Regions from separate parts of the Polaromonas sp. LjRoot131 genome, predicted to be linked through region 4. Evidence: predicted binding sites of a transcription regulator. Region 4 holds the regulator's gene; each other region holds the start of a gene.
The links. Region 4 encodes sigma-54, which starts transcription at its own class of promoters, with help from an activator protein. Its sites were predicted from a motif close to TGGCANGNAANCTGCTTT; they were not measured.

Region 1 (7,109 bases), on a different contig from region 4:
CCGTCACCATGCTCTGGCTCAGGCGCCCGATGGCGCGGAACACGTCCTGCATGGCAGGCGCCTGGCCCAGCATCTCGGGCGCGGAGGCCATGCGCTCCTCGGCCACCTCCTCGCGCTGGCTTTCTTCCACCGCGCGGCGAATCAGCTCGACCGCCTTGGGCAGGTCGAAGGGCTTGGGCAGGTATTCGAAAGCCCCGCCCTGGAAGGCGGAGACCGCGCTGTCCAGGTCGGAAAACGCGGTCATGATGATGACCGGCAGGCCGGGCAGCTTTTCCTTGACCTTTTCCAGCAGGTCCAGGCCGGAGCCACCGGGCATGCGGATGTCGCTCACCAGGATCTGCGGGCCGTCTTCTTCGGTCGCGTTCTCCAGCGCGGCAAGCACTTCGCGGGGGTTGGTAAAACTGCGCGTAGGAAGGTCCTCGCGAAGCAGGGCCTTTTCCAGAACAAACCGGATGGACTGGTCATCATCAACGATCCAGATCGGTTTCATGTATGCAGTCCCTTTTGTCGTGCTTTCAGCGCGGGGCCTTCTGCAAGCCCTCCGCGCCGATCGCGTTATGTATCAATCATGAAGGAGACACATTTCAAGGAAGCGGTATGAGCAGCTTGAAATCTGTACGGCCCGGCACACTGTCGCACTCGATCAAACCGTGGTGTTGCTGCACAAAGGTTTGCGCCAATGTCAGCCCCAGCCCCGAACCGCCCTCGCGCCCCGAGACCAGGGGATAGAAGATACGGTCTTTGATGGAGTCCGGCACACCCGGTCCATTGTCGATAACATGCAATTCCAGTGCCAAGCGATAGCGCTGCTTGCCAAAAGTTACCTGCCTGGCGATTCTGGTCTTGAAAGTGATCTGCGCATTGCCCGCCGCGATGCGTTCGGCAAGGGCCTGCGCGGCGTTGTGGGCGATGTTCAGCACCGCCTGGATCAGCTGCTCGCGGTCGCCGCGGAAGTCGGGAATCGAGATGTCGTAATCCCGCGTGACCTTCAGGCCTTTAGGAAACTCCGCCAGGATCAGGGAGCGTACGCGCTCGCAAACCTCGTGGATGTTTACGTCGCCCACCAGGTGCGGGCGGCGGTGCGGCGCCAGCAGGCGGTCCACCAGCGTCTGCAGCCGGTCCGCTTCGTGGATGATGACCTGGGTGTATTCGGTCAGGTCCTTGCCGATTTCCATCTGCAGCAACTGGGCCGCGCCGCGGATCCCGCCCAGCGGGTTCTTGATTTCATGGGCCAGGTTGCGGATCAGCTCCTTGTTGGCCTGCGCCTGGTCGATCAGGCGCTCTTCGCGCTCCTGCTTGGCCTGCTGCTCGAGCGGCAGCAGCTCGACGATGGCCTCGCCCGGGGTATCGGTCTGCGCCACCACCACGTGGACCGGCAGGGGCTCATGGTTCAGCCGCCTGAGCCAGGCGTCATAACGCAGGGCGGCGAACTCATTGCTGCCCGCGCCCTCGAGCGCGTTCTGCAGGATCAGCGGTTCGGTGAAACAGTCGGGAAGCTGCGAGCCTTCAATGGTCCGCCGGGAGGTGCCCAGCGCGTCTTCCAGCGCGGCATTGGCGAACACCACGGTGCCGTCGGTGCGGACGACGGCGACCAGCGTGGCCAGCAGGTCGAAGGCCTGGAAGCGGGGGAGCCCCGAAACCGGGGTGGAGGGCGATGTGGTGCGTAGGGAGGGCTTGTTCAAGCCATCCATTTTCACCCAGAAGCCGGCGCTGCGCGCTTAATTGAGGGCGGGAGCGCCCGAAGGAAGCCGGGATATTTCGCGTTTGAGGCCGGCGATGTCGCTCTGGTTGCGGGCGATGCTGTCCTTGAGCTCGGCCACGCGATCCAGGTAGCGCTGGTAATTGCGGCCTTCGATGCCCTGCTTCTCGGGCTCGCCGTTGTTGAACTCTTTTTGCTGCTCGGCCAGTTTGGCTTCGGCTTTTTTCAGCTCGGCTTCCAGGATGGCGCGCGAATCGCTGTCACGGGCGCGCTGCTCGGGGCCGGAGGCGGTCGCCACACGAACCGTAGAGGTGGACGCAGAGCTGGATGAAGAGGTGGACTTGGCAACGGGCGTGCTCTGCACCACCGTGACGTTGCCGCCCGAGACCAGCTTGCAGCTGCGCGTCTGCGCCTCTTTGGCGTTGTTGATGTATTCGGGTGTGGAGCCGCCGATGCCGGCGCAGCGGAAAACCTGCTGCGCCCACGCGACATTCCCCGCGCCGGCCAGCAGCAGGGACAAGGTAGAAAGCAATAAGGTGTTTTTCATAAGGAACTCCCGATGCCGGTAAGGGCTAGGACGGTCTATCAGTATGCGGCAAAGGAACAAAAATACAAAGCCAGCACACCCACAACCTGCCGGGACAATAAAAAAGGACGGCATTTGCCGTCCTTTTTTGGCCACAAACTGTAAAAAACCACAGTAAGCGGCTGGGCGCGAGCCCTCCTGTTTTACAGGGAGTAGTACATGTCGAATTCGATGGGGTGGGTCGCCTGGCGCAGGCGGGTCACTTCACCCATCTTCAGTTCAATGTAGGCGTCGAGCATGCTGTCGGTGAACACACCGCCCTTGGTCAGGAAGCTGCGGCCCACGTCGAGCGCGTCCAGCGCCTGGTCCAGGCTGTGGCAGACGGTTGGCACTTTTGCATCTTCCTCGGGCGGCAGATGGTACAGGTCCTTGGTGGCGGCTTCGCCGGGATGGATCTTGTTTTCCACACCGTCCAGGCCGGCCATCATCAGGGCCGAGAAGCCCAGGTACGGGTTCATCAGCGGATCGGGGAAACGCGCTTCGATACGGCGGCCCTTGGGGTTGGCGACGTAAGGAATGCGGATCGAGGCCGAGCGGTTCTTGGCCGAGTAAGCCAGCTTGACCGGTGCTTCGTAGCCGGGAACCAGGCGCTTGTAGCTGTTGGTGCCGGGGTTGGTGATGGCGTTCAGGGCACGTGCGTGCTTGATGATGCCGCCGATGTAGTACAGCGCGAAGTCGGACAGGCCTGCATAGCCGTCGCCGGCGAACAGGTTTTTGCCGTCTTTCCAGATGGACTGGTGAACGTGCATGCCGGAGCCGTTGTCGCCGACGATGGGCTTGGGCATGAAGGTGGCGGTCTTGCCGTAGGCATTGGCCACGTTCTGCACCACATACTTCAGGATCTGGGTCCAGTCGGCGCGCTGCACCAGCGTGCTGAAGCGGGTGCCGATTTCGTTCTGGCCGGCGCCGGCCACTTCGTGGTGGAACACTTCGACCGGAACGCCCAGCGATTCGAGGATCAGGGACATCTCGGCGCGCATGTCTTGCGTGCTGTCGACGGGAGGCACGGGGAAGTAGCCGCCCTTGACGGTTGGACGGTGGCCGCGGTTGCCGCCTTCGAGCTTGGCGCCCGAATTCCAGGGAGCTTCGTATTCTTCGATCTTGAAGAAGGTGCCCGACATGTCGGTGTTCCAGCGCACGTCGTCAAAAATGAAGAATTCCGGCTCCGGGCCGAAGTAAGCAGTGTCGCCCAGGCCGGAAGCCTTGAGGTAGGCTTCTGCGCGCTGCGCAATGGAGCGCGGGTCGCGGTCATAGGCCTTGCCGTCGGCGGGCTCGAGCACGTCGCAGCTCATGAACAGCGTCGTTTCTTCGAAGAAAGGATCGATGTTGGCCGTTTTGGGGTCAGGCATCAGCTGCATGTCGGAGGCTTCAATGCCCTTCCAGCCGGCAACCGAAGAACCGTCGAAGGCGTGGCCCGACGTGAATTTGTCTTCGTCAAAGTGGGACACGGGCACGGTCACGTGCTGCTCTTTGCCCCGGGTGTCGGTGAAACGGAAATCAACGAACTTGACTTCGTTTTCCTTGACCATTTTCATGACGTCTGCGACGGTCTTTGCCATCAAAATCTCCTGTGCTGGATGGGTGGTTGAAAATTATCTTCGGGCCTGTTGAATGCACTTTTTGTGCCAAAGCCGTTGGCTCTACGGTTTCCTGCCAAGCCTCGGATTGTGCCGTTATCTGGCCTCACTTCCAGCCTTGGCGAGGCTGAAAAGAGAAAAAACACCTGGCGGTAACGATTGCACCATTTGAGTGCATTACCTCAAGCGCACCTTTTAAGTGCAAAAAATCAACGCACCAACTCGGGGCCGAACTTGAGATCAAATTTGTGCAGGCCGGCCAGCATGGCGGGGTAGGCCAGATTCACCGCCTCGGGCGCGCCTTTGACGCCCAGCTCAATATGGCGGCCGTATTCCGGGTGGTCCACGCTGGGCAGGCTGAAGACTTTGACGCCGGCGTGCGCCGCTTCAATCGCGAGCATCAGCGGCGTCAGCATGGCTTCCATGGACCCAAAAATGATCACCGATTTTTCGGTGTAGGGGGACTTTTGGTGCAGATGGGCATAGTGCGTGTCGAGCGCCCATTCGATCATCGGCCAGGCCATGACGGGGAACCCGGGAACGAAGTGAACCGCGCCCTGCCCCGCCCGGCAGGTAAAGCCGGGGATCTTGTTGTACGGGTTCGGAATGATCTCCGCCCCCACCGGAAACACCCCCATGTTCAGGCGATGGATGTTGTCGTCGCGGTCGGGCTCATAGGGTGTGCCCTGCTCTTTGGCCACGTCCGCCATGCGTTCGAGGATCAGGGTTTTGGCCGTGGGATGCAGGGCCAGTTCGACCCCCAGCGCCTTCGCCGCGCACTGCCGGGTGTGGTCGTCGGGTGTGGCGCCTATGCCGCCGCAGGAAAACACCACGTCGCCGTTCTCGCGCGCCGCCGCGAAGGCGCGCGCCAGCGTGGCGGTAATGCGCTCCGGGTCGTCACCCACATAGTCGGCATAGGCCAGCTGCAGGCCGCGCGCGCCCAGCAGTTCAATGGTTTTGGGCAGGTGTTTATCGGCGCGTTTTCCCGAGAGGATTTCGTCGCCGACGATGATGAGGCCGAAGTGAGGAGTCATGTTTCAGGAGAGGTTCAAGGCAGGGGTATATCGGGTTTTCCGCCCATCGAGCCGAAGCTGGGCGCGGGCCCCGGCAGGGCCTCGGGGGCCAGTTCCGCCGCCATCGACGTGATCGCGGCCTGCGCCAGCGGGTCCGGGACCAGCGCATTGTTTTTCTTGCGAAGCTGCTCCAGCGCAGCCAGGGTGTAGTGGGCGAACCAGAGCGAGGAAAACGCGAACACCAGGGTGTAGATCCAGATGGCCACCGGCACCAGCAGGGGTGCCATGGCCACGAACATGGCGCCGGAGGCCCAGATCAGGCTGGGTGCGGCGCCCAGGTAGCCGCTGAGCACGCCTATGGCCAGCAGGGGCATGCGGTGTTCCTTGAAAATCTGCCGCCGCTCCTCGCTGCTCGCGTGGTCGACCATGGCGTCATAGGACATGACGCGGTAGGTGAGCCAGCCCCAGATCAAGGGCGGCAGCACCAGTATCAAGGGCGGAATCAGCCACAGGGGAATCGACACAAGCAGTGCGACGACCGCCAGCAGGGTCGAGCCCAGCGACCAGAACAGGCTGGCCAGCATGGAGCCTCCCAGTTTGCGCTCCAACTGCGGGAAGCGCCGTTCGGCCACCAGCGCCACCATGGCCGGCGTCATCAGAATGGCCACAAACAGCAGCGAGACGATCACGATCACGGGGATGGCCAGGAACAGCAGCAGCGCGGGCGCCAGCACCATGCGCAGGCTGCTCAGGCCCAGCGTTTCGAGCCAGCGCACCATGCTGTTGACGAGCTCGTAATTGCTGATCTGGGAGCGGATGGCCTCGACCGCGTCGCTCCAGAAAAAGTAGCCCAGCCCGAGCGAGATCGCCCCCATGATGACCAGGGGCAGCACCGACAGGGCAATGACCCGCGGGTGCAGGCAGTACATCGCGGCACGCCAGAAAGCATCAAGGAGTTTGCTCATGAAAACAGTGTAGCCCCCACGGTCATTCACTTCGTGTAATTCCCTGCCCCCTCAGGGGGCCGCCCGCCTGTGGCCCGGCAAAGCCGGTTCCACGGCTCAGACTTGGTTGAAAACCTCAGCTATCTTCAGGCCTTGCCGAATAGTCGCTTGAGGCCAATCCACTGCTGCGACCAGAAGCCCTTGCCATAGTCGCGGTTGGCCTCGACCTGGTCGCGGATACCGGTCGGGTCATAACGCTGCTCAAAATTGGCCGTGCCGAACAGCACATCCCACCAGGGCAGCAACACACCAAAATTGTGTCCCCCCAGGACAGTCCGTTCAGCCTTCACCGTCTCATGTCCGATGCCTATGCTGTGGTGCAGCCGGTGAAAGCGCGGGCTCACCCACAGGCGCTCGCCGATGCGGCCGAACCAGATGCGCACATTGGCATGCTGGAAGCTTTCGCTGAGCTGGGTGAAGGCTACGATGGCGACGAACTGGCCGGGCTGCACGCCTATGAGCTGGGCCACCAGCACGACGATGGTGTCGACCAGGATATCGTCGATCAGGTGGTTGCGGTTGTCGCTCCACATGGTCATCTGCCGCTGCGCATGGTGCAGCGAATGCAGGCGCCACCACCATTCGACCTGGTGCTGGCCGCGATGTGTCCAGTAAGCCACGAAGTCGAACACCACCAGGTAGATCAGCAGGCTGACCACCGCGTGGTCGCTCACGCCCGGCCAGAGCTGGTCGAGGTGGAAAGTGCCGTAGCCGGCGGTGCGCAGCGCGCCGAAGGCTTCGTCGAACCACGGGTCCAGCGTGAAGAACAACGCGATGCGAAACAGGCCCAGCCGGTGGATCAGCGTGTACAGCACGTCGGTGCGTATGGTGGCGCGGTCGGTCACCGGCTCCACCGGCCGCCAGCGCTGCAGCGGACCTATGAGGGCCAGAAGGATCACGACCTGGATCACGCCCACCATGAACCAGGCGGTGGCATCGTAGCCGTCTTCCAGCAGGTTACCCATGCCCAGCGCAAACATGGCCGGTTGCACGGCCGCCTCGAACAGCCATTGCTGCGCCGCTGAAAAAGAATCGCTGAACCAGTCCATGGCGTTTATTTTGCGGGCTTGGCCGGTGCCGGGCCGGACTGCGCGTCAATCCAGTCCTTGTACTGGGGGTGCTCGCGCAGTGTCTTGAAGCAGAAACCGCGCGCCTGCAGGCCGGTGACCAGCGGCTCCAGCACCTTGGGTGCCCACGGATCCTTGCGCGACCAGATGCCCAGGTGGGCCA
Region 2 (7,109 bases), 220 kb from region 4:
CAAATCTTCCCATCGCTTACCTCTTTAATGTCCGGCTGGTCCCGGGATGAGCTACCTTGCCCGCACCACTTGTGCCATATGCCGCGCAGGGCGGCTTCAAAATGCCGGGCAAAGCGCGGCGCATCAAAGAGCGGTGAGGCCAGCACCTGCGGCCGCAAGCCTGCGCGCAGCGCGGACAGCTTTTGCAAATCGCCGGCGTGCGTGACGGCTCGCCTCACGTAGTCGTCGGCATCGGCGGCAATCCATTCGGGCAAGCCCGCATTCATCAACAACCCCACGCCCTGGCGCGACAAAAAGGTGTTGCCCGCCAATGTCAGCACCGGCACCCCCATCCACAGCGCTTCTGCCGTGGTGGTGCCGCCTGTGTAGGGGAACGGGTCCAGGGCGATGTCCACACGATGATAGGTTTCCAGGTACCTGTCGCGCGGCATGGGCCCTTGAATCAGCAGCCGCCCCGGCTCAATCCCGTGCGCCGTGAATCGCTCCAGGGTTGTCTGCCGGGTTGAGGCTTCGCTGAGTTGCGAGGCCATGAGATGCAAGCGGCTTTCGGGCACCGCGTGCAATATCCTGGCCCACAGGGCCACCACAGCGTCGCCCATTTTCGGCAGGGCATTGAAGCAGGCGAAGGTTACGTAGCCCTTGGTCAGTGCCGGCAGTGGCGTGGTGTTCAGGTCAAGCGTCGGAGCCGTGAAGCAAAGGCGGGTCTCCGGTAAGCGCAGGATCTTTTCGGTGAAATGCTGCTCCAGTTGGGAGGGCAGCGTCCATGGATCGGCAACAAGGTAATCGATGGCCGGGACGCCCGTGGTGGCGAAGTAACCCAGCCAGCTGATTTGAACGGGGGCCGGCCTGCGTTCAAAGACGGGCAAACGGTTCCCTCCCGTGTGGCCGGACAGGTCAATCAGGATGTCTATGCGGTCATCGCGTATGCGTTGGGCCAGGGACTCATCGGACTGGTCGTGCACCGGATACCAGCCCCGAAGATGGGATTTGATCCTTGCCGTCACCTCGTCCGACTGTGATGAATTGGCGTAGGCGAAGAGTTCCAGGCGCCCGGCTGATCCGGTCACCAGGGCGGCAAGAATGCTCTCGATGAAATAACCGACGGGATGGGCGCTCAAGTCCGCCGAGACGATGCCGACCCGCAGGCATCGATCGGGCACCGGGCTGTTGTTCAAAGGCTGCGGTGGCGGGGCCAGGCGGGCGGCCGTTTCGCCAAACCGGCGTGCTTCCTCCACCAACTCCTGCGGCGGCTGTTCGGACAGGTAGTTCTGGACCATCAACAGATTGCTGTGGGCCACCAGAAGATCCGGCTTGAGCGTCATGGCCTTGCGATAACTCGCCAGGGCCTTGTCCAGGTCGCCGAGGTCCTTGAATGCGCTTCCCAGGTTGTTATATGCATCCGCGCTATTCGGGTCGAGTTCCAGCACCCTGTGATAGCTTGCCGCCGCGTCGCTGAACTTGTGCAGGTCCATCAGCACATTGCCGAGGTTGCCGTGCGCGGCCAGAAAGTCCGGCTTGATCTTCACGGCAAGGCGGTAATGGCTGACCGCCTCATGAAACTGCCCTTTGAAGTTCAGGATGAGCCCCAGGCTGTTGAGGACATTGACATTGTGGGGATCCCGAACAAGGATATGGCGGAAGCCGGCCGCGGCTTCGTCGAATTGATCGAGCCGCACCAGGAGGTAGGTCAGCTTGTCCTGGGCTTCGGCGTAGCCCGGTTGAATTTCCAGGGCACGACGATAATTCTTCATGGCCTCCTCGTCACGCCCCTGCTCCTCCAGCGCTGCACCCAAGGCCATTTCCGCTTCCGCAAAATCCGGTCTCAGCGTGAGTGCCTGGCGATAGGCGGACACGGCTGCCTCATGTCGATCCAGCCGGGCATACGCAGCCCCCAGGTTGAAGTGGGCGCCGGCCGAATCAGGTTTGTACTGTACGGCTTTGGTGAAGGCTTCCAGGGCCTGCTGCGCATCCCCGCGGTCCAGCAAAATGGTGCCTCGATTGAAATGTGCCCGTGCCAGCTCAGGTATCAGGCTGAGGGCCGTGTCGTAGCACCGCAATGCTTCTTCCGGCTGGCCTTGTTGCTCCAGCGCCATGCCTTGCTCCAGCAATTGCTCGGCCGATGGCTCGGGGCTCAAGGACGCCTGGCTTGGCGCGGGATCTTCGGTCTTGGCCAGCTGCTCACGCGTGCTCATCGTTCATCTCTTGCTTTTGTAGAAGGCGCGGAATTTTGCGCCCACCATGCTTGCCACATGCCGCGCAGGGCGGCTTCAAAATGCTTGGCAAAGCGTGGTGCGTCGAAGATCGGCGAGGTGATCACCTGCGACCGCAAGCCTGCACGCAGCGTGGCCAGTTTCTGCAGATCGCCGGCATGCTCGACTGCGCGGGCAAGATAGTCATCCGGGTCCGCGGCGACCCACTCGGCCAGCCCCGCGTTCATCATCAGGCCAACGCCCTGGCGCGACAGAAACCGTTCGCCCGTCAGTGTCAGCACGGGTACACCCATCCACAAGGCTTCTACCGTGGTTGTTCCACCGGGGTAGGGAAAAGGGTCCAGGGCAATGTCCACTTTCTGATACGCCGCCAGATAGTTTTCGCGGGGAACATAGTCTTCCAGGATCAGCCGACCAGGCTCAATGCCGTGGGCTGCGAAACGAGCAATGACCTCGCGTTGCGCGGACGCCTGCTGCAGCTGGCGGGCCTTGAGAAACAGGCGGCTCGCCGGCACGGCATTCAGTATCTGTGCCCACAACGCCACGACGGCATCATTCATCTTGGTGAGGTTGTTGAAGCAGCCGAAGGTGACATAGCTGTTGGTCAAGGCCGGAAGCGGCGAGACGGTAACGTCCGTGCGTGGCGGCGTAAAACACAGCCGCGTTTCCGGCAGGCGCCAGATTTTCTCCGTGAAGCTGCTTTCCTCGCTGGCCGGCAAGGTCCAGGGGTCGGCGAGGAGGTAGTCCATGGCCTGCACGCCGGTAGTTGCGAAATAGCCCAGCCAGGACAGCTGGACCGGCGCGGGTTTCCAGGCGAATACCGGCAGGCGGTTGTACGCTGTGTGCCCCGAAAGGTCGATCAGGATGTCAATCCCGTCGTCGCGTATCAGTTCGGCCACATGTTCATCGGACAGTCCCACCACTGGATGCCACGCATGGCAGCAGGCTTTGAGCCGCTGGCTGAGTTCGTCATCACAGGTACGCGTCGGGTAGCAAAACAGTTCCAGCGAGGCGGCGTGGGAGGCCAGGGCCGCAAAAACGCCATCCAGAAAATAGCCAACGGGGTGAATGCAAAAATCCCCGGAGACAAAGCCCACCCGCAGGCGGCGCTGAGGATCGGGTGGATTGTCCCAAGCCAGCGTTGGCCGCGCGCGGCGGGCAATCACCTCCCCGAAACGCCTGGCCTGCGCCAGCAAATGCGGAACAGGCTGGTCGGCGAGGTAGTTGTGTACGAAGAGCAGGCTGTTGTGGGCCTCGGTGAAATCAGGCTGGAGTTCCAGCGCGCGGCGCGTGCTTTTCAGGGAGCTTTCAAGCTGCCCAAGATCCTGCAGGGCATTTCCGAGATTGCTGTGGGCCTGCGCGTAATCAGGCCTGATGGCCAAGGCGTGCTGGTGAAGTTCAACCGCTTCGTCAAATTTCCCCTGCGTCTGAAAAACCGCGCCCATGGCAGTCAGCGATTCGGCGAAATCCGGATTGATCTCCAGCGCCTGGCGGTAACTCGACACGGCAGAGTCGGCGTCGCCCAGTTCGGAGAGAAGATTTCCCAGGTTGTGGTGAGCCTCGATGAAATTCGGCCGGATATCCAGCGCCCGGCGATAGCTGTCCACCGCCTCCGTCAGCTGTCCCAGCGTGCGCAGGGTGGCGCCGAGGTTGTTGTGTGCAAGCGCATCTTGCGGGTCGGCCGCCACTGCCCGACGAAAACTGGCGGCCGAATCTTTGAACCGTCCGAGTTTTCTCTGGACGGCTCCCAGGTTGTTGAGCCAATCCGCATTGTGCGGATCGGTTTCCAGCATCTGGCGATAGGTGTCCGCGAGTTCATCGAATCGCTTGGACTGGTTCAAGACCTTGACCAGCTTGTCATACGCCTCGGTATAAGCGGGATTGATCTCCAGCGCGCGGCGATAGCTTGCCACCGCCGCTTCATCCTGCCCGAGTTCTTCAAGCGCCGCTCCGAGGGCCATTTCCGCTTCGGCAAATTCCGGCTTGAGCGCCAGCGCTTCGCGGTATGCGGGGACGGCCGCCTCGTGCTGATCCAGCCGTGAATAAGCGGCGCCCAGGTTGAAGTGGGCGCCGGCTGATTCCGGTTTGTAGCGCACGGCCTGGGTGAAGGCCTCCAGGGCCTGCTGCGCATCGCCGCGGTCCAGCAAAATGGTGCCTCGATTGAAGTGCGCCCGCGCCAGTTCGGGCATCAGGCTGATGGCCGTGTCGTAGCACCGCAGCGCTTCTTCTGGCTGCCCTTGCTGCTCGAACTCCATGCCTTGTTCAAGCAGCTGCCCGGCGGATGCCTCGGGGCCCGATACCTCTTGCGTGGCGGCTCCGGCGTCAGGACGCCCGGTCTTTGCTACTCGATCAAATATTCCCATCCCTTGCCTCTTCAATTGATTGCGGCCTCAGCCGAATGGTTTAATGGGTGCGCTGAAAAGACGGATGCGCGCCGTCTTCCTGAATGCGGATTGGACTACCCATGGGACTGAGGGCCTGGACGCCAGGCGTCATTGCCTTTGGGTCGCGACTCGATCGAAGGGCAAACCGCCCCCGACCCCGGTACATTGCCATGACGCCATTTTTATAATGCCACAATCGTGAAAAGCACCTGGAGGCCACATGATATTGAGTTGGTTTGACGCTCGTGAAGCGAAGACGTTTGGCGAATCCCTCGCGCGGTATTTTCTGGAGGGCATGCCTCCCGCCAACCAGATTGGGGACAAGGCATTCGCGCAGAAGTCCACCAAGCTGCTTGGGAAAATGGCGGACCAGATCTACCATTTCAAAAGACAGCACAAACTAAACACCTATAAAAAAGCCCAGCTTGGCAATGCTTTCAAATGGAAGCTCAAGGATGCGGGTGTTGCGCCTGACTATACGGATGAGCTCACCAAATGGCTGATCCGGCATATTGGGTAAGCGCCCAAGGGCTCGCCGTCAAATCGGTTTAGGGACAATGGGGTGACAAAAATGCCACTTTCGGTGACTTGAATTGACAAGAAGCGCTCAAGCAAGCCGGGTTTTGGCTCACTCCCTTTGATAAAAACCGCAAGTTCAGGGGCCAAGCCCGGTTTGGCACAGAAACTGCTGTAAGTTGCCAGCTATCTGTGTTTGTTTGTTTTTTCATTTAAGGAGCTTTTATGAAGCGTTCTCTCCAGCAGGGTTTTACCCTGATCGAATTGATGATCGTGGTTGCGATCATCGGTATTCTGGCCGCTGTGGCCCTGCCGGCGTACCAGGACTACATGGTCCGCGCCAAGGTCTCTGAAGTTGTGCTGGCCGCATCTTCCGGCCGTACGGCTGTGTCCGAGACTTTCTCGCAAAAGTCCACAATGCAGCTGAACCAAGCGTCCATGGGCGTGCAAAGCCAGACTTCGCGCTATGTGGCCTCGGTGGCTTATTCGGGCGTGAACTCCACGCAGGGCGACATTATCGTGACGTCCTCCACTGATACCGGCCTGTCCGCTGCAGCCAGCAAGACCATGGTTCTGCGCGGCATTGGTAGCACCGCCACCGGCACCGTTGCCTGGAGCTGCGGTACTGACGGCACCGCCGCCGCGATCCCCAAGAAGTACCTGCCAAGTTCGTGCAAAGACTTCTGATCGATTGATTGGATACAAAGCCCCTTGGCCTGGCCAAGGGGCTTTTTTCTTTTTTGCGCATGATTCGAACCCGATACTTCATTGCGGCCGCGGCTGTGCTCGCCGCCGCATTGTTGGCTGCCATCTACTGGCCGGGTTTGCACGGCGATTTCTTTTTTGACGATGAACCCAGCATTACCCTCTCGGAGGGTGTGCGCCTTGAGACTTTTTCTCTGGAGTCTCTTCACAAGGCCCTGGCCAGCGGCGGCGCCGGCCCCTCGGGCAGGCCGGTCGCCCAGTTGAGTTTCGCGCTCAACCATTATTTCAGCGGCTTCGATCCCTTCGTTTTCAAGGCGACCAATCTCGCTATCCACCTTGTCTGCGGTTTGTTGGTGTTTGCATTGGCCCGGCGCGTGCTGGGCACCACCAGGCCGCCGGTCCGGCAAAGTGCGCTGCTGATTGCGTCGGGTATCGTGACCGCGCTATGGCTGCTGCACCCCATCCAGCTGCTCCCGGTCTTGCATGCCGTGCAGCGCATGACAAGCCTGTCGGCCTTCTTTCTGCTCGCCGCGCTGTTGCTGCATATCCGAGGTCGTGAAAGAGCGGGGCGTGCCGCCGCCGCGTGGCTGTTGCTGGCATGGGGTATTTTCTGGCCGCTTTCTTTCCTCAGCAAGGAGAGCGGTGTGCTCTTTCCTGCGTTTGCGCTTGCCTGGGAACTGGTGGTGCGCAGGAATTCATCCGGCCGTCTCGATCATTTTGCGCGTGGCCTGATGGCTTTGACGGCGCTGTTCCTGGTGGCCGGGCTGGCGTATGCGCTCTCCGCGCGCTCGCAATGGTTGTGGGCGGGCTATCAACTGCGCCCGTTCTCACTGACGGAGCGCCTGCTGACGGAGGGGCGTGTGCTCTGGTTTTACCTTGACCTGATTGTTGCGCCGGACCTCAAGGCGTTCGCGCTGTACCACGACGATTTTGTGGTGTCCCGCAACCTGCTGACGCCATGGACGACGCTGCCCGCCTTGCTGGGGCTGGGCGGCCTGGTCTTGCTTGCATGGCACACGCGAACACGCGCGCCGCTTGTCGCGTTCGGCATCTCGTGGTTCCTGGTCGGGCACGCGCTGGAATCCACGGTATTGCCCCTGGAGCTTGTGCACGAGCACCGCAACTATCTGCCCGTCCTGGGCATCTTTGTGACGGCCGGATGGGCCCTGATGCTGGCGCTGGAGCGCCAGGGGACGCACAGGACGATAGGCATCGCGTTCGCGGCGGCAGCAGTGGGCTATTTTTCCTTTGTCACGGCCTTGCGCGCGCACCAGTTCGGCGACAAGGCGCGGCG
Region 3 (7,109 bases), on a different contig from region 4:
TTTCGGCGTGGGAAACCCGCACGCTTTGAACTTCACGCACTACGCCTTGCTCAATGCGCACAAAGTTGGTTCGACTGACAACATACTCACCCGTGCTCGGGTTGTCCCTATTCAGTAAGCCTTTGGACGGCGTCGCAGACAGGAGCGTCCAGCCCTCGCCAGGCAGCCAGATGGGGTAGCCGCCGGCCGTCAGGGTTGCGGTTTGCGGCATGCCAGTTACCGCATCGGCTGACGCACGATGCTCGGCGCTGCTGGAAACGTACAGCTCCTGGGCTGTGACGGACAAAGAAGCTGCGGCCAGTAGGGCAACGACAAACCGGCTTTTGAAGGATTTTTTCATGCGGATGTTTGCAGGGGGAATAGGGAAACGCAAAGCTATTGCTGCAAAGGAAAGGTGTGGTGGAGGACTTTTTTGCGCAACCGCTTGACTGGTGTGGCTAGCATCGAGTCGGCATACGTCACACCCTCTGCCGTCTCGTAAATATCGGCCAACTGACCAAGCTCCGACGGCTCTTCAGCCCTCCAGATCGCCCGCAAAGGTTCCATCTTCCATTGACTGGTGCCGTTGAAGTGTCCGGGGGTGACGATGAATACCGAGTCAAGCTGCAGCTGACTCGTCACTTCCATCTGAGCCAACCCCTCCACGTCCGCAATGTTGGAAACCAATATCGTTCGGCTGACTCGGAAGGAGTCATCGTCAATGGAATCTGGTTGACTGATCGACACAAGGAACCAGGGTCGTTGAAGGGCAAGCTCCGCGGCCCGCCAATGAGTCAGTCCATCCCCAAAAGGGTTCAATGGCGCTTTGTGCTGCTTGTGAGTAACGAACATGTTGAATTCATGGGTTTTGGCCATATAGACAGCCGGCTTATCGGGAAGGTCTAGCACGCCAGATACCCAAATGCATTCAGTCCAGCCAGTTGCAGAGCCTCCTCAAGGCGGTCCGGCCTGCAATTTTCAATCGCAATATAGATCTAATTTGTTGCCTTACAACAAATTAGATCATTCTACATACGACGTCGATTGTCAACACTTTCATCCGTATTAAAGGATGTGATGTGCAACGTAAGAAAAGGGAATTTCCTGAAGACCTTCGACGGAGATTGGGTGCTGCTATTGCGGAGCGGCGCAAGCTAGGCAAGCTGACTCAGGACGAACTTGCGGGCTTGGTTGAGGTCGACGCAGAAACCGTCTCTCGGTTTGAACGTGGCATTTCCATGCCTTCACTTGAACGCCTATGGGTTATTGCGGAGGCACTTGATGTGGGTATGAGCGACCTGCTGGTAGCAACAAGCACGCTGCCGAACGATCAAGCTCGCAGGCTTACGGCAATCATGGACGGCTTAGCCATCGCGGATCAACGATTGCTGATGGATTTCGCCCAACTTCTCCAAAAGCGACAGGTGGGCGATTTACCCTCCAGTCGCCGAAAACAAGAATGACTCTGAACGTCGTTCTAACGTTAACAGTTTGAACCATCCAGATAGATTGAAGAACCAGGCAAACATGGCCGCCGCCCACAGCACGCCCACCACATTGGCGGTTGCCACATTGCGCAGGCGGAACATGGCCAGTGGCACCAGCGGCGTCTTCACTTTGGACTCGATGACCAGGAAGATGGCCATCAGAACGGCGGCCACGCCCAGCAGGCCCAGCGTCTGGCCCGACAGCCAGCCCGCTTCATTGCCGTTGACGATGCCGTACACCGCCAGCATCAGCGAGGTAGTAACGGTGATGGCGCCCCACACGTCCAGCTTCGCATCACCGGCCTGGCCCTTGCCGCCGGGCAGCAGCATGACGCACAGCGCAAACACCGCGGCGCCTATCGGCAGGTTGACCAGAAAGATCCAGTGCCAGCTGTATGTTGACCTCAACCATCCCAAGAACGCTGATGCGCTTCTTAATGAAGTTTTAAAGGAGGTCCATGTCCTGATGACTCAGAAAAAGAGTTGAAGGAATGCCTCATGCAGCTAGGCAAGCCGAACGCCTATGGACAAAATATTGACTATTTGTCCTAAAAACTTGTGTTCTCCATGGACATGGCTGAAATTCCTGAAACGCTAGGATCCACGGGGCGTTTTAGCCATGTCCATACCCTGACAACAAACCGGTAAGCGGTGGGTTGCTGTTGCCGTGCGGCGCCTTGAGCCGCACCGTCATGCGCCAGCGTTCGCCGGCACGCAGGGCCTGCGGCTGGCGCTGCAGGGCCAGCGCCGCTTCGAAGGGGTCGGCATCCTGGGCCAGGGGGCGGGGCTCGCGCCCGGCAAAGCCCGAATACCAGCCCAGCAGAATCTGCGGCGGCAAACGAATATCGCGGCCGTCCAGGCGGGCGGATTCGATGCCGAGGCGAAAGCGCAGGCCGTCTTCGCCGGGCTGCGGCATGGCCAGCACGCTGCCCGTGACCTCGATGTCGCGGCCTTCCAGGGCCGGATCCAGGGCAGTGGACTGGAAAATACAGGCCCGCCAGCCGGCCGAGCCCCAACCCAGCAGCACCGCCAGGGCAAACGCGAGCATCGCCCTGCCCCATGGGGGTTTTATCGCGCTCCTGCCGAAACGCCACAAAAGCCCGGCCGCCGCGACAACCAGCAGGCAACACAAGGCATAGCCTGGCTGCGGCCACAGCGCGGGCTGCTGCAATTGCAGGGCCACGCCTGCGATGAAACCGGCCAGAACAGGCCCCGGGCTCACAGCGTATCGCCGTGGCACCGTGAATACAGCAGGCTCCAAAGCCGCCTCCCCTTCTTTTTTTTGCTTTTTTAGGAAGCTGTTTAACGGGAGGCCCAGGCAAAGCGCCGACAGCAAGCCATGCAAACTCCGCATATGGCGCAGCTCTTGCTTTCAGAAATGCCGTCAAATCCGGGTAAGCTGTCTACGCGTCCCAATGTCCAGGCTGCATGATGTGGTGGCCTGTGATGGATTTATTTTTCCGGCGGTGTGTAGCGCCCTGTTATTTTTTAAAGCGAGGTTGCCTTGTCCATCCACGTTGCCCTGAGCCACATCACGCATTACAAGTACGACCGGCTGGTGAAACTCGGCCCCCAGGTGGTCCGCCTGCGGCCCGCGCCGCACAGCCGCACACAGGTGCTGTCCTATTCCCTCAGGGTTGAGCCCGCCGGGCATTTCATCAACTGGCAACAGGACCCGTTTGCCAACTACCAGGCCCGCCTGGTGTTTCCCGAGCCGACGCGCGAGTTCAAGGTCACGGTGGACCTGGTCGTCGAGATGGCGGTGTTCAACCCCTTCGACTTCTTCCTGGAACCCGCTGCCGAAGAATTTCCCTTTACCTACAACGCGCTGCAGGCCCGCGAACTGGCGCCCTACCTGGCCACCCAGCCGGCGACGCCGCTGCTCAAGCGCTACCTCGACAAAATCGACCGCACGCCCAAACGCACCATCGACTTCCTGGTGGGCCTGAACCAGGGCCTGCAGTCGGACATCAAATACTCCATCCGCATGGAGCCCGGCGTGCAGACGCCCGAAGAGACCCTGCGCCTGGCCTGCGGCTCCTGCCGTGACACCGGCTGGCTGCTGGTGCAGCTGCTGCGCCACATGGGCCTGGCCGCGCGTTTTGTCTCGGGCTACCTGATACAGCTCAAGGCCGACGTCAAATCGATCGACGGCCCCAGCGGCGCCGAAGCCGACTTCACCGACCTGCACGCCTGGTGCGAGGTCTTTCTGCCCGGCGCCGGCTGGGTGGGCCTGGACCCGACATCCGGCCTGATGGCGGGCGAAGGCCACATCCCGCTGGCCTGCACGCCCGAGCCCTCCAGCGCCGCGCCTGTTGAAGGCGGCGTCGACAAGTCCGAGGTCGAGTTCGAGCACCACATGGCGGTGCAGCGCATTTACGAATCGCCGCGCGTGACCAAGCCCTATACCGAGGAGCAATGGCAGGAGGTGCTGGCGCTGGGCGAAAAGGTCGACCAGGACCTGGTGGCCGGTGACGTGCGCCTGACCATGGGCGGCGAGCCGACCTTTGTGGCCACCACCGACCGCGACGCAGCCGAGTGGAACATCGACGCGCTGGGCCCGACCAAGCGCGGCTACGCGACCGAACTCGTGCAAAAGCTGCGAGCCGAATACGGCGAAGGCGGTTTCCTGCATTTCGGCCAGGGCAAGTGGTACCCGGGCGAGCAGTTGCCGCGCTGGGCACTGAGCATCTTCTGGCGCAAGGACGGCCAGCCGATCTGGCAGAACCCGGCGCTGTTCGCCGACGAACGCCAGCCCTGCAACTACACCAGCGCCGACGCGCAGCGTTTTGTGCAGACGCTGGCGGGCAAGCTGGGCCTGGCCACCACCTACATCACGCCGGGCTATGAGGACACCTGGTACTACCTCTGGCGCGAGCGCCGGCTGCCGGTCAACGTCGACCCCTTTGATTCGAAGCTGGACGACGCCATGGAGCGCGAGCGCCTGCGCCGCGTCTTCATGCAGGGCCTGGATTCCGTCGTGGGCTATGTGCTGCCGCTGCAGACCAAGGAGCAGCTCAAGCAGCGAAACGCCGGCGCCTCGCCCTCTCTGGCCGGCCCGAAATGGACCACAGGCCCCTGGTTCTTCCGCGAAGAACGCATGTATTTGATGCCGGGCGACTCGCCCATGGGCTACCGCCTGCCGCTGGATTCCGTGCCCTGGGTGTCCAAGACCGACTACCCCTACATGATCGAGGCCGACCCCTTCGCGCCGCGGCAGGAGCTGCCGGCCGCTTCGGCGCTGGCCGCGCGCTACAACGGCAGCTTCAGCGCGGCCCGCGGCGCCACGCCGGTGGCGCCCTCGGCAGGTGGCAGCGCCAGTTCACTCGCGCAGTACATGGCGCGCTACATGGCCGGCAACACCGCGCTGTCGCAAGCCAGCCGCATCCTGCAGTTCCGCCCGCTGGGCACGAACGGCGCCCCAGGCGCGGACGGCAAACCGGCCGGTGCCGCGCCCGAGGCAGCCGCGCCCCAGGACGACCGCGCGCCCAAGCCTTTTGAATCGGCCGCCTGGCTGACGCGCACCGCGCTGTGCGTCGAAGTGCGCGACCCTTCGCGCGCCAACGGCCCCAAGGACAAACCCAAGGCCGACCCCGACAGCAAGGCCAACAAATCGGGCCGCGGTGAAGTGGGCGCGATCTACGTCTTCATGCCGCCCATGGAGCGGCTGGAAGACTACCTGGACCTGCTGGCCGCCGTGGAAGCCACGGCGCAGTCGCTGGGCGTGAGCATCGTGCTCGAAGGCTACCCGCCGCCGCGCGACCCGCGCCTGAAAATGCTGCAGGTCACGCCTGATCCGGGCGTCATCGAGGTCAACATCCACCCGGCCTACAACTGGGGCGAACTGGTGGAACACACCGAGTTCCTCTACAAGATCGCGCACGAGACGCGCCTGTCGGCCGAGAAGTTCATGACCGACGGCCGGCACACCGGCACCGGCGGCGGCAACCACTTCGTGCTGGGCGGCGCCACGCCGGCCGACAGCCCCTTCCTGCGCAAGCCCGAGGTGCTGGGCAGCCTGATCGCCTACTGGCATAACCACCCCTCGCTGAGCTATCTGTTCTCGGGCATGTTCATAGGCCCGACCAGCCAGGCGCCGCGTGTGGACGAGGCCCGCAACGACCAGCTCTACGAACTCGAAATCGCCTTGCGCGAAATCGAAAACAACCGCAAGAAGTACGGCGCCGACATGCCGCCCTGGCTGGTGGACCGCACCTTACGCAACATCCTGGTCGACGTGACCGGCAACACCCACCGCAGCGAGTTCTGCATCGATAAGATGTACTCGCCCGATTCGACCACCGGGCGCCTGGGCCTGCTGGAGCTGCGTGCCTTCGAGATGCCGCCGCATGCGCGCATGAGCATCGCCCAGCAACTGCTGCTGCGCGCGCTGGTGGCGCGCTTCTGGAACAAGCCCTACCACGGCCGCGTCACGCGCTGGGGCACCGAGCTGCACGACCGCTTCCTGCTGCCCGGCTTTATCCGCATGGATTTTGAAGACGTGCTGACCGAGTTGCGCGAAGCCGGCTACCCCTTCGACATGGCCTGGTTCGAGCCGCATTTCGAGTTCCGCTTCCCGCTGATCGGCCAGGTCAAAACCAACAGCATTGAGTTGACCTTGCGCAGCGCGCTGGAACCCTGGCACGTGATGGGTGAGGAAGGCTCGGCCGGCGGCACCGTGCGCTACGTCGATTCCTCGCTGGAGCGCATCGAGGTGCACGTCACCGGCCTCAACGACAACCGCTATGTGGTCACCGTCAACGGCCGCGCGCTGCCGCTGCAAAGCACGGGCCGCGTCGGCGAATACGTGGCCGGCGTGCGTTACAAGGCCTGGAACCCGCCTTCGGCCCTGCACCCTTCCATCGGCGTGCATGCGCCGCTGACCTTCGACATCGTCGACACCTGGATGGAACGCTCGCTGGGCGGCTGCCAGTACCACGTGGCCCACCCGGGCGGGCGCAGCTACGACACGCTGCCGGTCAATTCGTACGAGGCCGAAAGCCGCCGCCTCACGCGCTTTTTCCGCATGGGCCACACGCCGGGCAAGATGCGCGTGGCGCCGGCACAGGCCAGCCGGGAGTTCCCATTCACGCTGGACCTGCGCTGAAGACTCATAAGACAGGCCCATCAGCCTGTCTTATGGCTGCAACAATTGCATGCGCAAGCGGCATAAATAGCCTTTTTGGCCGGAAACCAGCCCTTCATTGAGGCTTTGCGCCTCAGGGCCGCAGGCATACTTGCAGCACGTGGAAAATAACACCCAGTCCCTTTTTGCCGCCCAGGCGCTCGAATCCCCCTGCGCCCTGGCCGCCGCGCTGGCGCCGCATGCGGCAGCCGGCCATTTCGACGAATTGCGGGGTCGTGTCTCCGAAGGCCCCGCGCCCGTGGAAGCGGCCGCGCCCGCCCAGCCCGCCTTGCGCGCGGCCGGCAGCGCCCCTGAAGCCGCCCCCACCCAGCCTGAGGCCCCCGCTGCAGCCACTGACGACAGCCTGTCGCCCGACTGGACGCGCTTTTTCAACTTCCTGGGCGCCGACGGTTTTTACGACCTGAACCACCGCACCGCCAACCTGCGCCGCCAGATCCGCGACAACGGCGTGACCTACAACGTCTACGCCAATGCCAACGGCCCGCAGCGGCCCTGGG
Region 4 (7,109 bases):
TCGCCGCCATCGGGGTTCAAGGGCTGGCCGAACTCGTCGATGGGCTGGTTGCGGTGGTCGTGCTGGACGTCCCGGCTTTGCTGGCGCCGCTGGTCGCGGCCCTGCACACCGGTGATGCCGGCCACACCGGCCACGTCGATGCGCTCGCCATAGGGCGGGTTCACCAGCATCACGCCCGAGGGCGCGGGCGGCATGCGCTGCAGCGCGTCGCCGCCGCGGAATTCCACCGCGTTGGCCACGCCGGCACGCTCGGCATTGCGTTCGGCGAAGTCGACCATGCGGAAGGACACATCGCTGCCGAACACCGGCGCCGTGGGTTCGGTGATGGCGGCCTCGGCCTGGTCCAGCAGGCCGTCCCACACATGGCCCTGGAAGGGCAGGTATTTCTGGAAGGCGAAACGGCGGTTGATGCCGGGCGCGATGTTGCAGGCGATCTGCGCCGCCTCGATGGCGATGGTGCCCGAGCCGCAGCAAGGGTCGTAGAGCGGCACGCCGTCCTTGCACAGCTGGTCCCAGCCGCTGGCGGCGATCATCGCGGCGGCCAGGGTTTCTTTGAGCGGCGCATCACCCTTGTCTTCGCGCCAGCCGCGCTTGAAGAGCGGTTCGCCCGAGGTATCGATGTAAATCGTGACGGTGTCGGTCGTCAGGTGCACATAGACGCGCACGTCGGGCCAGCGCGTGTCGACGCTGGGCCGCACGTCGTCGAACTTGGCGCGAAAACGGTCGGCGATCGCATCCTTGATCTTCAGTGCCGCGAAGTTCAGGCTTTGCAGCGGGCTGTGCTGGGCGGTGATCTCGACCTTGAAGGTCTGCTTGGGCGTGAACCAGATTTCCCAGGCCACGTTGGCCGCGGCGTTGTACAGGTCTTGTTCACTGCGGTACTGGTTGTGCTGCAGCTCGATCAGCACGCGCTGTGCCAGGCGGCTGTGCAGGTTGAGCTGCAGCGCGTCGCGCCAGGAAGCCTGCAACTGCACGCCGGCGCGCCAGGCCTTGCCGTCGATACCGGTGACGCGCTTGACCTCGGTGGCCAGCAAGGTTTCAACGCCCGCGGCGCACGGTAAAAATAACTGGAGCTGGTTCATGTCGGATTCTTCAAAGGACTGCTGGAAATTCGATTATCGGGATGCCGGGCAAGGCGCACGGAGCGCAGGAACCGGAATGCACTTGCGGTGCATGAGGATTCCGGGCACCGCGCAACGCCGCCATGCGCCCGAGAATCGGAGTTATAGCGATTTGCGCAAATTAGCTGGGGCGATGCGCAGCGCCTCGCGGTACTTGGCCACGGTGCGGCGCGCGCATTCAATGCCCTGCTCCTTGAGCATTTCGGAAATCTGGTTGTCGCTGAGCGGCTTTTTCAGGCTCTCGGACGAGACGAATTGCTTGATCAGCGCGCGCACCGCGGTGCTGGAGGCGTTGCCGCCGGTTTCAGTGCCCAGGGCGGAGCCGAAGAAGTACTTGAGCTCAAAGGTGCCGAAGGGCGTGCCCATGTACTTGGCGGTGGTCACGCGCGAAATCGTGGATTCATGCAGGCCCAGCTCGTCGGCGATCTCGCGCAGCACCAGCGGGCGCATGGCGAGCTCGCCGTGCGTGAAGAAGTTTTTCTGCCGCTCGACGATGGCGCTGCTCACGCGCAGGATGGTGTCGAAGCGCTGCTGGATGTTCTTGATGAACCAGCGCGCCTCCTGCAGCCGTTGCTGCAGCGCCTGGCCGCCCTGGCCCTTGTGCTGCTTGAGGGCGTTGGCGTAGATGTCATGCACGCGCAGGCGCGGCATCACGTCGCCGTTGAGCGAGACCTTGAAACCGCGGCCCGACTTCACGACGATGACGTCGGGCACGATCAGGTTGCGCTCCACGTTCACGAAGCGGCGGCCGGGTTTGGGGTCGAGACGGCCTATCACGGCGATCGCGCCCCGGACGGCGGCTTCGGTGAACCCGCACAGGTGCGACAGGCGTTTCACGTCGCGTTTGGCCAGCAGCTCCATGGGCTGCTTGCACATGGCGATGGCGGCGCGGGTCTCCTCGCAGTCCTTGCAGTCCAGCAGCTGCAGGCCCAGGCATTCGGCCAGGTTGCGCGCGCCCACGCCGGCAGGCTCCATGTGATGCAGCAGCTTGAGCGCCATGGCAAAACGCTGCTCGAGGTCCTCGGCCTGTTCCAGGTCGTCGCCGGCCAGGCCCGCCGCGAGCGAGGCCAGGCTGTCTTCGAGGTAACCGTCGTCGTTGAGCGACTCGATCAGGAAATGCAGGGCCGCGCGGTCTTCTTCGGACAGACGCAGGCCCAGCGACTGGCGGTGCAGGTGGTCTTGCAGCGACTCGTGGGCGCCGGTCAGGTCGGAGGCCTCGGTGTCGCCCTCGTCGTTGTTGTTCTTGCGCGCCGGCGCATCGCTGCCCCATTCGCTGTCGTCGGGCGTGGTTTCCACCGTGCCGTCGCCTTCCCAGCTTTCCTCGAGCTTGGGCTCCGCGCTGACCTCGGCATCGGCGGGGGCCGAAGTCCCGGCATCCTCCGCGCCGCCGCCCGTCGAATCCGCCGCGGATTCAAACTCGCGGCTGTCCTGGCTGACCGGCGTGTTGAGGTGCTCCAGCCCGAACTCTTCGCGCACCGCCGTTTCTTCGGCCACCTCGAGAAACGGGTTTTCGTCGAGCATCTGCTCGACTTCCTGGCTCAGCTCAAGCGTCGACAGCTGCAACAGCCGTATCGACTGCTGCAGCTGGGGCGTCAGCGCAAGATGCTGCGAGACGCGTAATGACAGGCCTTGCTTCATCTCAAAGATTTCTGACGGGAGAGCAGAAAGAGTTCAAGCAGGGGCCGCGGAACTGGCTTTGCCAGGCCGCAGGCGCCGCCCCCTCGGGGGGGAGGGAGCTACACGAAGTGAGCGACAACAGGGGGAGTGTCATCCTACATCTTGAAGTGTTCACCGAGATAGACGCGGCGCACATCGGCGTTGTTCACGATCTCGGAGGGCGTGCCCTGGGCCAGCACGTGGCCGTCGCTGATGATGTAGGCGTGGTCGCAGATGCCCAGCGTCTCGCGCACGTTGTGGTCGGTGATCAGCACGCCGATGCCGCGCGACTTCAGGAAGCCGATGATGCGCTGGATCTCGATCACGGCGATCGGGTCAATGCCGGCAAAAGGCTCGTCAAGCAAGATGAAGCGCGGCTGGGTGGCCAGGGCGCGCGCGATCTCGACGCGGCGGCGCTCGCCGCCCGACAGCGCCGGCGCCGGCGAATTGCGCAGGTGGTCTACCCGCAGGTCCTGCAGCAGGCCGTCCAGCCGCGACTCGATCTCGGCACGGCCCAGCGGCTTGCCGTTGGTGCCCAGCTGCAGTTCGAGCACGGCGCGCACGTTTTCCTCCACCGTGAGCTTGCGGAAGATCGAGGCTTCCTGCGGCAGGTAGCTCAGGCCCAGGCGGGCGCGCAGGTGAATCGGCATGTGCTCGACCGACTGGCCGTCGATGGAAATCTCGCCCGCGTCGGCGCGCACCAGGCCCACGATCATGTAGAACGAGGTGGTCTTGCCGGCGCCGTTGGGGCCCAGCAGGCCCACGACCTCGCCTTTTTGCACGGCCACCGAGACGTCCTGGACGACCTTGCGGCTGCCGTAGGATTTTTGCAGCCCTTGCGCAACGAGGCGGCTGGGGGTGGCGGCGGGGGCCGCCGAAGTGTCAGTCACCACATCCATCTGTGAAAGGTTCTTTCTAGTTCTTTTCAGTGCCCAGCGTGGTGCTGGGGCGCAGGGCGGCGGGCGGGGCCGCGGGTACGCTGGCCGGGGCCGACGCGGCGGCGCGCGGCGACAGCATGGCGCGTATCCGGCCGCTCGGGTTGGCGGCGGTCTTGTTCTGCGCGCCGCCGTCCACGGTGAAGACGTCGGTGTTGTTGTCGTAGACGATCACGGCGCCGGTGGTTTCATCCACCAGGGTGGCGCCGTTGTAGCGGCGCACCACGGCGCGCGTGATGAATTTGACGAGGTCGGCGCGGCTGTCGTATTCGATGCGCTCGCCTTCGCCTTCGATGTATTCGTCCACGCCGTCGCGCTTTTTCCGGTAGAAGGCCAGCTTGCCGGGCGCCGCGATGGAGACCGCCTGCTGGTAGCCCTCGGGGTCCTGCATGACGTCGACCCGCGCGCCGCGCACGATGGTCGTGCCCTTGGTGATCACCACGTTGCCGGTGAACACGCTGGTCTGCTTGAGGTCGTCATAGCGCAGGGCGTCGGCCTCCGCGTTCATGGGCTTGTCCCGGTCGGCTTTTTCAGCCCAGGCCGGAAATGCCGCCCCCAGCGCCAAAGCGGCCGGCAGGATGAGGGAATAAAGGGGGTGTTTCATAAGGCACGAATCTTGCTGCTTTGGGGTTCGGCCATTGTAGCCATGCAAGCTGCGGGAATGGCTTGCACGGGGAATATTAGGGGCATAAAAAAACCCGCCTGGAATGCGGCGGGTTTTTGGGCGGCGGGCCGTTGCGGCCCCGGACGCCTTATTTGGCCTTGCCGCGCGACTGCGCGATCAGCGCGTCCGTGACCTGCAGGGCGCGGGTCATGCTCTGGGCCAGGGTGGCCGAGGTGTAATAGCGCCCGGCAATGCCCAGGGCCGGCACGCCGTCGACCTTGTAGATGTCCTGCAGCTGCGTGGCCTTGCGGGCCTTGGTGGTGACCGTGAAGGAGTTGTACATCTCGACGAACTTGGCCTTGTCGAGGCCTTGTTTCTCGGCCCAGGTGGTGATGGAGTCGGCATTGGCGAGCGCAAGTTTTTCCACGTGGATGGCGTAAAACACCTTTTTGTGGAGCTCCTCGACCTTGCCCATGGCTTCCAGCACGTAAAAAAGACGCTGCTGGGGTTCGAAATCAGGGCGGAAGGCCACCGGCACGCGCCGCACGGTCACATCCTTGGGCGCCTGCTTCATCCAGGCCTCGAGCTGCGGCTCGAAGGCATTGCAGTGTGGGCAGCTGTACCAGAAGAACTCGACCACCTCCACCTGGCCCGCGGGGACCTCGGTGGGCGCCGGCTTGTCCAGCGTCAGGTAATCGGCGCCGTCCTTGAAGGCCCTGGCCTGGGCTTGCGCCAGCGAGGGCAGGGCGATGCCGCCCAGGGTGGCGGCGGCAGCCGAAGCGGCTGTAAACGAAAACTCACGGCGTTGCATCAGATTCTTCTCCTGGTATGACGGAAATGGTGGGTAAACCGCCCCTCCGGACGGCAGCCCTCAAGGTGCGGGGCACAGGGGTTTGTACACCCGCGTCGTGAAAAGTTCAGCTTATCGGCGGTCGGGGTTCAGCGCTGTACGCGGACCAGCGCGGTTTCGATGGAATTGTTGTCCAGCCGTTCCTTGGCCTTGTCGGCGTCTTCCTTTTTATCGAAAGGCCCGAGGCGCACGCGGTACACGGTGCGGCCGGCCTGCTCGCGCTCGGTGACCTTGGCCTGCATGCCCAGCAGCAGCAGCTTGGCGCGCTGCTGTTCGGCGTCTTCGGGCGTGCGGAAGGCGCCGGCCTGGATGAAGTAGCTGAAAGGGTCCACGCCCGGGCTGGACGACAGGCCTTCGACCTTGGCCTTGGCCAGGTCGCCCAGCGGGTCGGCCGCGGGGGCCGGCTTGGCGGCGGCGGTTTTAGCGGGCGCCGAAGCCGCGGCCTTGGAGCCGGCGGACGGGTCGGGAACGGCGACACTGGGCGTTTCGGCGGGGCCTTGGGCAGGCGCCGGCGGCTTGGGCTGGTTTTTGCCGGCCAGCGGCGCGTTCGGGTTCCAGTCCTTGTTCTTCTTGGCTTCCGCGGCATCGCTGTCGGGGTTGCGCGCCTGGCTCTTGTTCATGAAAGGCACGGGCACCTTGGTGATGTAGACCGCCACGGCCAGCGCGGCGCCCAGGCCGATCAGCGCGCCAATCACCAAACCCAGCAGGGTTCCGCCTTTTTGAGTGTTCATTCCCTTGCCCACGTTCATTGTCTTGTCCTGAAAATTAGGGTGCTGCCGCCTGCTTGCATTACATCTTGCGCGGGGCGCTCACGCCCAGCACCGCGAGGCCATTGTGCAACACCTGCGCGGTTGCCGCGACCAGCGCCAGCCGGGCGCGCTTGACGGCCTCGTCGTCGACCAGGATGCGCTCGGCATCGTAATAGCTGTGGTAACTCGCCGCGAGTTCGCGCAGGTAAAACGCGACGTCGTGCGGCGCCAGGCCGGCTGCCGCATTGGCCAGCATCTCGGGGTATTTGGCGAGCAGCAGCATCAGTGCCTGGGCTTGGGGGCTGTCCAGCGCCGACAGGTCGGCCGACTTCAGGCTGGCTTCGTCGCCGCCCTGGCCGGCCCAGGTGGTGAGGATGGAACAGATGCGCGCATGCGCGTACTGCACGTAGTACACCGGGTTCTCGTTGTTCTTGGCCAGGGCCAAGTCGATGTCGAAGATGTATTCGGTGTCGGGCTTGCGGCTCAGCAAAAAGAAACGCACGGCGTCGGCGCTGGTCCATTCAATCAGGTCGCGCAGCGTGACGTAGCTGCCGGCGCGCTTGGAGATCTTGACTTCTTCGCCGTTGCGCATCACGCGCACCATGGTGTGCAGCACGTAGTCGGGGTAACCCTGCGGAATGCCCTCGCCGGCGGCCTGCAGCCCGGCGCGCACGCGGGCGATGGTGCCGTGGTGGTCCATGCCCTGGATGTTGATCGCCTTGCCGAAGCCGCGCTCCCATTTGGCCAGGTGGTAGGCCACGTCGGGCACGAAATAGGTGTAGCTGCCGTCGCTCTTTTTCATCACGCGGTCTTTGTCGTCGCCGTAGTCGGTCGACTTCAGCCACAGCGCGCCGTCCTGCTCGTAGGTCTTGCCGGCGTTCTTGAGCCTGGCCACGGTGGCATCGACGCGGCCCGAGCTGTACAGGCTGGACTCGAGGTAGTAGTTGTCGAACTTGACCGAGAAGGCTTTGAGGTCCAGGTCCTGCTCATGGCGCAGGTAGGCCACGGCGAACTGGCGTATCGAGTCCATGTCGTCCACGTCGCCCGAGGCGGTGAATTCGCGGTCGTCCGCGCTGACCGTCTTTTTCGCCAGGAAGTCGGCCGCGATGTCGGCGATGTAATCGCCGTTGTAGGCCGACTCGGGCCAGCCGGCGTCGCCGGGCTTGAGGCCTTTGGCGCGCGCCTGCGTGCTGC

Region 1: a site for sigma-54 is predicted at 3,896-3,913, ahead of glnA (type I glutamate--ammonia ligase). Genes of this name have one in related genera too.
Region 2: a site for sigma-54 is predicted at 5,269-5,286, ahead of ACSQ27_RS19885 (pilin). Genes of this name have one in related genera too.
Region 3: a site for sigma-54 is predicted at 2,822-2,839, ahead of ACSQ27_RS09470 (DUF2126 domain-containing protein). Genes of this name have one in related genera too.

What each region holds. Positions count from the first base shown of each region.
Region 1 is NZ_CAXUPF020000006.1:18,908-26,016, forward strand. It holds gene ntrC (nitrogen regulation protein NR(I)) at 1-490, opposite strand, end outside; gene glnL (nitrogen regulation protein NR(II)) at 585-1,691, opposite strand; gene ACSQ27_RS22210 (hypothetical protein) at 1,719-2,246, opposite strand; gene glnA (type I glutamate--ammonia ligase) at 2,429-3,844, opposite strand; gene ACSQ27_RS22220 (competence/damage-inducible protein A) at 4,072-4,896, opposite strand; gene ACSQ27_RS22225 (EI24 domain-containing protein) at 4,911-5,840, opposite strand; gene ACSQ27_RS22230 (sterol desaturase family protein) at 5,966-6,928, opposite strand; gene ACSQ27_RS22235 (polysaccharide deacetylase family protein) at 6,934-7,109, opposite strand, start outside.
Region 2 is NZ_CAXUPF020000004.1:515,896-523,004, reverse strand. It holds gene ACSQ27_RS19900 (tetratricopeptide repeat protein) at 1-2,192, opposite strand, end outside; gene ACSQ27_RS19905 (tetratricopeptide repeat protein) at 1-13, opposite strand, end outside; gene ACSQ27_RS19895 (tetratricopeptide repeat protein) at 2,189-4,573, opposite strand; gene ACSQ27_RS19890 (hypothetical protein) at 4,815-5,114, shown strand; gene ACSQ27_RS19885 (pilin) at 5,336-5,797, shown strand; gene ACSQ27_RS19880 (tetratricopeptide repeat protein) at 5,806-7,109, shown strand, end outside.
Region 3 is NZ_CAXUPF020000001.1:2,006,008-2,013,116, forward strand. It holds gene ACSQ27_RS09445 (hypothetical protein) at 1-340, opposite strand, end outside; gene ACSQ27_RS09450 (hypothetical protein) at 376-855, opposite strand; gene ACSQ27_RS09455 (helix-turn-helix domain-containing protein) at 1,059-1,442, shown strand; partial or broken gene ACSQ27_RS09460 (MFS transporter) at 1,491-1,865, opposite strand; gene ACSQ27_RS09465 (ComEC/Rec2 family competence protein) at 2,080-2,820, opposite strand; gene ACSQ27_RS09470 (DUF2126 domain-containing protein) at 2,971-6,573, shown strand; gene ACSQ27_RS09475 (circularly permuted type 2 ATP-grasp protein) at 6,713-7,109, shown strand, end outside.
Region 4 is NZ_CAXUPF020000004.1:291,359-298,467, reverse strand. It holds gene ACSQ27_RS18975 (THUMP domain-containing class I SAM-dependent RNA methyltransferase) at 1-1,082, opposite strand, end outside; gene ACSQ27_RS18970 (RNA polymerase factor sigma-54) at 1,224-2,759, opposite strand; gene lptB (LPS export ABC transporter ATP-binding protein) at 2,894-3,676, opposite strand; gene lptA (lipopolysaccharide transport periplasmic protein LptA) at 3,693-4,316, opposite strand; gene ACSQ27_RS18955 (thiol:disulfide interchange protein DsbA/DsbL) at 4,465-5,127, opposite strand; gene ACSQ27_RS18950 (SPOR domain-containing protein) at 5,256-5,897, opposite strand; gene argS (arginine--tRNA ligase) at 5,956-7,109, opposite strand, start outside.